DNA from 3 places in the Cytobacillus sp. FSL R7-0680 genome. Region 1 is predicted to be linked to each of the others. Evidence: riboswitches for the same ligand, from Rfam matches in the RefSeq annotation. Region 1 holds a riboswitch; each other region holds the start of a gene.

Region 1 (2,207 bases):
AACTCAATAATCCTCCGACAATTAATGATAAGGCCACATCTGTGTTTTCTAATAAGGATACTAACGACACATTCCCCTCTGCACCATTAATGCCTGTCCAAGCCATCATACTCACTGTTCCAATAAATAAAACAATGATTGGCCAAACAAGATGACCAACAGTCCCTTTCGTACTAATAGGTAATTCTTCTTGAACTTCGTCTTTCAACTGTTTCTTCTTATCAAATAGAATTCCTTGTTCAATAGCTTGTTTCTCATGTTTCTTCATCGGACCAAAGTCAATTTGCCCAACAACAATGATAAACACCATTATGATTGCCGCCCACACATAAAAATTTAACGGAATGATTTGCATGAAAGCAGAGAAAGCACTATAATCAGTTATTTTATGAGACACTAAAATCGAGCCAATTAAGGCGATAATTGATGCTCCCCAACTTGATATAGGCGAAATAACACATAAAGGTGCGGATGTTGAATCAATTAAATAAGCAAGCTTTACACGTGATACTTTTTGTCGATCGGTAACAGGTCGAGATACCTGTCCAACTGTTAGCGCATTAAAATAATCATCTATAAACAAAATCATACCTAAAACTACGGTTAATAACTGTGCACCCACTCTCGTTTTCACACGCTTCATTGCCCATTCACCAAAGGCACGACTACCACCCGATAGTGAAATAAATGCAGTAATGCTACCAAGAATAAGTAAGAATAATAGAATGAATATATTCCAAGTATTTAACCCTTCATCTGTTATAAAAAGTGCTATAAACGACGAGAAAAATATTTGTAGCGTATCTAGCGGTTGATATCCTCCAATTATGATAGCTGCTGTTAACGCCCCTAAACCAAGGGAGAGAATCACCCTTTTTGTTAGTATAACCAAAAGCATCGCTACCAAAGGTGGCAGCACAGAAATAAATGTACCTGTCATAAAAAGACCTCCTATTAGTATAGGAGCTATAGACATGAACGAATGCGTCTCATATCAATTAACGATCAGAGAAAGGTATCCTCCACTTTTCTTTGATCCTTAATTGATAATAAAAAAAGAGTAACGATAGAGATTCTATCATTACCCTTCAAGAAGTAACGTTATTCTCCATCACGACTGTAGCTCCCCATTATGGTTAATATACCTCCATAATGACAGTGTTACTCCTATTAAGAGCAACCCCAACAAATAAATATTGACGTACCTATTTGCTTCGGCAAATCTCCCTTTTATCAAAGTTCACTGTTGTCATCCTCACATTGATTACTAATGATGATTTGCGCCTCTACCCCATCGGATTGATAAGGCATTATTCAATTGTTATACATTATATCAAAATATAATTATTTATGCAAAACTCTATCAAAACCTAAAATATTCATAAATTTATTATTTTTAAGATATAGTAGGATACTATAACCTATACCATTCTTAATAGCGCTTCTCTACCGATCATCCCTTTTTTAATGCCTAATTCCTCTGCAGCAAAAGTGACTGATTCAAGTGGTGCATCTATTAGCTGTTGAATCGTTTTTACCCCTACTGCTCTACCAGCAATGACATGGCGATCTTTTAATTTTTCATTTAATAACGCAACGTCTAATGCACCACACATGATATATCCTTTATCATTTGATACGACTAACAAATTAGTTTTTGGCAGCTCAACGGATACAGTCATAAACGTATGACCATCCAAAATAACAGGCTTTAATTCAACCATGACCGTCCCCCCTTCCCTTTAACAATTTATGTTATAGGTAGAGATTCGGTGTACTCATTAGTTAAAATAAACCGAGTTGTTTTGGAGCTAATCCCTCATATTCAATTCCTAATATTTCTAGAATTTCCTTCGCATTATCCGCTGCGTCACCACCAGAATTATTATTAAATAGTACATAGACCTCCTTCGCCTCTTTTTGTAATTGCTTTAATCGCTCTGCCCACTCCAATAATTCCTGGTGATTATAACGGTATAGATAGCGAACTTCACGCCAATTTGGTTGTTTTTTATTTTGCCATCCATGAACATTACGACCGTGCAAGCGGACTAGTACAATTGGATTACCGCAAGTATGCATCACAATTGGAACAGACCCCTCCCCTGCTTGTGGTTCATCACAAACGGTATGTATCCATTTCTCTTCCTTGATAAAATTTAAAGTACCTTCTATAAACGCATCTTGATACCAAGACTGATGACGAA
Region 2 (2,207 bases), 410 kb from region 1:
TTGATGTGACGATGGCTGAGCAGCTTTTGGATGTAAAAATATTTATTCCTCAAAGAGGGAGAAAAAAAGAACTAGTGAAACTTGCCTATAAAAATGCAAAGATTGCTTTAAAAGAAAAATTCTCGCTTATTGAACGTGATGAGAAAAGAACGGTGAATGCAATAGAAAGCTTAGGTGAGGAGCTAGGAATTTACACACCCTATCGCATTGAAGCTTTTGATAACTCCAATATCCAGGGTACCGATGCTGTCTCAGCAATGATTGTCTTTATCGATGGTAAGCCTGCAAAAAGGGAGTATCGGAAATATAAGATTAAGTCAGTTAAAGGACCAGATGATTATGAATCTATGAGGGAAGTGACGAGACGGAGATATAGCCGGGTTTTAAAAGAAGGGCTACCCCTACCTGATTTAATTATCATTGATGGTGGAAAAGGACATGTTGAAGTCGTTCGAGATGTGCTTGAGAATGAACTCGGTTTAGATATTCCACTAGCAGGATTAGTCAAAGATGATAAGCATAAAACATCTCAACTTCTTTATGGAAATCCATTAATGATCATTCCCCTCGCTCGAAATAGCCAGGAATTTTATTTATTACAACGTATTCAAGATGAAGTGCATCGATTTGCGATTACATTTCATAGACAAGTTCGTGGAAAGAGTGCATTTCAGTCACTTCTTGATGAAATTGATGGTATTGGGGAAAAAAGAAAAAAGCAGTTATTAAAAGATTTTGGTTCTGTAAAAAAAATGAAATCAGCTAGTGTAGAAGACCTTAGGGAATCTGGCTTACCATTAAAAGTTGCACAAGAACTTTATGAAAAGTTACATGAATAGACATTGTCTGAAAAAAACAAATATGGTATAGTGTTTTTAACTTTATATCAAATCACTTTTTAACTTGAAAGTGAAGGTAGAGGTGCGAGTTTCATTAGTAAAAGTTCCTTAGAAGATTGAGCTTCGTTTGAAGGACTTTGAAAGGGAATATTCGCCGAAGTGAAGAAAGACTCAATATTTTCTTCGCTGGTTCTGCATTGAATAAATGCAGGATTGTCAAGACTATCTGTCTTGGAGGGCTATCTCACTGTGTGTACGTAGATTGTTCATACGTTTGACTACACAGCAATGGGATGGGTTTCATCTCATTGCTTTTTTTTATGCCGAATATGGGTAGAAATGTGTTGGTTGTACATACAGGCGGCAGGGAATAAAAACGAATGACTTGAAAGTAGGGGAGAAAAGTGGGCTTAATTGTACAAAAATTTGGTGGAACCTCCGTAGGCTCGGTTGATCATATTCAAAATGTAGCCAACCGTGTCATTGAAGAAAAAAATAATGGTAATGATATCGTTGTTGTTGTGTCGGCTATGGGCAAAACGACTGATCAATTAGTTGGTATGGCAAAAGAATTATCACCCGCTCCGAGTAAGAGAGAAATGGATATGTTGTTATCTACAGGTGAGCAAGTTACGATCTCTTTATTAACAATTGCACTAAATTCAAAAGGTTATGAGGCAACTTCCTATACGGGCTGGCAAGCAGGGATTAAAACGGAATCAGTACATGGTGACGCAAGAATCACTGATATTGACACAAAACCTGTTTCACAAGAGTTAAAGAAAGGGAGAATTGTTATCGTAGCGGGTTTTCAAGGTTTAAGTGAGACTGGCCAAATAACGACATTAGGTCGGGGTGGCTCTGATACAACAGCCGTAGCTCTTGCAGCAGTATTAAAAGCGGACAAATGTGATATATACACCGATGTAACAGGTGTATTCACAACTGATCCACGCTATATAAAAAATGCAAGAAAGCTTCCATCTATCTCATACGATGAAATGCTTGAATTAGCTAATCTTGGTGCAGGCGTTCTACATCCAAGAGCAGTTGAGTTTGCAAAAAATTACAATGTAAAGCTTGAAGTACGTTCTAGTATGGAACGAGAAGAAGGTACAATTATAGAGGAGGTTGCGGAAATGGAAGAGAACTTAGTTGTTAGAGGGGTTGCTTTTGAAGATGATATTACAAGGGTATCTGTACTAGGGATTAAAGACCCTTTAATAAGCCTTTCATCCATCTTTTCAATCTTGGCGAAAGAACATATAAATGTTGATATTATTATACAAAGTATTACAGATGATAAATCATCAGGCTTATCTTTTTCAATTAAAAACCAAGATCTTACAGAGACTGTAAAAATACTAG
Region 3 (2,207 bases), 690 kb from region 1:
TGGCCAATATTCGACAACGATGCGAATAATCCATTCTATACTCATAACAATGATCTCCTTTTCTCTCATCATGATTGGCCATTACCAATCAATCTGCTAAGGATTTGCGCTTCAAAGGTTTAATACGACGGAGAGGATGCGCTACCCTAGTTGTTTATTTCTCATGTCTCTCCTAACCTTCTTCTCGATATAAAACCGGCTACATCTCATGCAGCCGGCTCATTTAGTTATTCTGCCGCTGGCTGATTCTCAATAGCAGCATCCATTAATTCTTTTTGCTCTTCTTCAGAAATATCTGCAAGGATTTCATTGATTTTATCTGTTAATTCGCTACCTTTTTTCACCCCTACTGCAATGGCAGTATCTTCTTCACTTGTCTCAAATCCTTCAGTAAATTCAACCATCGCAAAGTTATCATTAGCAGCTGAAGCACTTACACCTTCCGGACGTTCAGAAACATAGCCGTCAATAATTCCAGACTCTAATGCAACACGCATAGCAGGGAAGCTCTCCATCGCTGTTTGCTGTTGTACGCCGTCAATTTGATCAATTACTGAATAATGAAATGTATTTAATTGGGCAGTAACCTTTGCCCCACTGAAGTCTTGAATGGATGTGGCATTTTCGTAATCGCCACCTTTTTTCACTACCATGACTAAATCAGATTCGTAATAGTTATCGGAAAAATCAATCGTTTCTTTTCGTTCTGCTGTTGGTGACATACCAGCAATAATAGCGTCAATTTTATCTGAACTTAATGATGGTACTAATCCATCCCATTTTGTTTTCACAATTACTAACTCTTTTCCTAAACCTTCTGCTATCTTCTTCGCAATCTCAACATCGTAACCGCCTGCAAACTCTGAATTACCTTCAATTGCTACTGCGCCATTGCTATCATCCATTTGCGTCCAGTTAAATGGCGCATAACCCGCCTCTAGTCCTACGCGAAAAACGTCTTTATCTTTTCCACCTGAACCTGTGCTTCCTTCAGCCTCATCATTTGAACCACAAGCAGCTAGAAACATACTCAGTACTATAGCCATAGCTAGTAAAGCAAATCTCTTTTTCATCTCTATTCCCCCTAATATATTTTTCTACTAATTAAACTATTCCGAATTAAGAAAAAGAATAACAAAAAAAGACCTGAGATGAACTCAGGTCCTTGTTATTCTTCCGCCTAAATCCTCTACTTTTCCCATTTTAGAGATAGTGCACCTTAATAAATCGGGTAAATTTATTAAGACAGTCCTGCAATTATTCACTGCAGACCCAACATGCTATACAAACGGGTATAGCACATTTCGGCGATATTTCCTTCTCTTTAGTCTCATCATGCCTTATCACTCTACTAAAGACTGTTAAATACCGCGCCTCTACCCCACCAGAAAAAGTGAGGTTTATTCAATTTGATATCTATTAGGCTACAATAGTTTAATAGCGTCTGTCAATATAAACTCTATGGAAAATTGGTCCTTTTTTCGCACAACCTTTTGATTAGAGCATAATTACCAATGTTAAGCTTGTTGGCTTGAAGCTAACTCTTTTAACTGTATGCTCAAACGATTAATATCCGCTACCGAATGATTTACGTTTGACACCATCTCATGTTCATCTTCTATGATAGCAACGATTTCCTCTGTAGCTGCGGCGTTCTCCTCTGATATATTTGCCATATTTTCAATCTGCTCTTGAATTTGTTCAAATTTTTCTGTGGCAGCGGAAACTTCATTGACACCTCTCACTAACTCTAAGTTGTTTTCTTGTAATGATGTTTGTATCTCGTTGAAAAAGGCAGATATCTCTGTTAGAAGTGCTTGTCCCTGCTTTACAGCACCTTCCCCTTCAAGAGAGCTTTTACGTGCTTCAAGAGACTGAGTGAAAAGAGTATTCGTCACTTCAGAGATCGCCACCGTGATTTCAGCACTTTGCTCAGCTAACTTCCTTACTTCATCTGCAACGACCGCAAACCCTCGCCCATGCTCTCCGGCTCTTGCTGATTCAATTGCTGCATTTAATGCGAGTAAATTAGTTTGATCGGCAATTTGTTTAATGCCTGCTAATAATTTATTCACTTGTTCCATACTTGAATGAACATCTGATACCGTCGATGCTGTCACACTAATCGTTGTATTTACAGTATTCATATGCGATGTAACATCGACTATCTTATTTAAACCATCTTGTACTTTCTCATTCATATTCTC

What was found. A riboswitch is a leader RNA that binds a small molecule or an ion and turns the genes downstream of it on or off. The one in region 1 is predicted to bind lysine.
Region 2: it holds a riboswitch for lysine, as region 1 does, so the genes downstream of both, MKY26_RS11300 (aspartate kinase) here and MKY26_RS13330 (Na+/H+ antiporter NhaC family protein) in region 1, are expected to answer to the same signal.
Region 3: it holds a riboswitch for lysine, as region 1 does, so the genes downstream of both, MKY26_RS16775 (transporter substrate-binding domain-containing protein) here and MKY26_RS13330 (Na+/H+ antiporter NhaC family protein) in region 1, are expected to answer to the same signal.

What each region holds. Positions count from the first base shown of each region.
Region 1 is NZ_JBBPAO010000001.1:2,674,071-2,676,277, forward strand. It holds gene MKY26_RS13330 (Na+/H+ antiporter NhaC family protein) at 1-940, opposite strand, end outside; lysine riboswitch at 1,113-1,297, opposite strand; gene MKY26_RS13335 (YunC family protein) at 1,422-1,724, opposite strand; gene MKY26_RS13340 (DUF72 domain-containing protein) at 1,786-2,207, opposite strand, start outside.
Region 2 is NZ_JBBPAO010000001.1:2,266,678-2,268,884, reverse strand. It holds gene uvrC (excinuclease ABC subunit UvrC) at 1-839, shown strand, start outside; lysine riboswitch at 909-1,089, shown strand; gene MKY26_RS11300 (aspartate kinase) at 1,244-2,207, shown strand, end outside.
Region 3 is NZ_JBBPAO010000001.1:3,368,570-3,370,776, forward strand. It holds gene MKY26_RS16770 (amino acid ABC transporter permease) at 1-45, opposite strand, end outside; gene MKY26_RS16775 (transporter substrate-binding domain-containing protein) at 228-1,073, opposite strand; lysine riboswitch at 1,203-1,387, opposite strand; gene MKY26_RS16780 (methyl-accepting chemotaxis protein) at 1,518-2,207, opposite strand, start outside.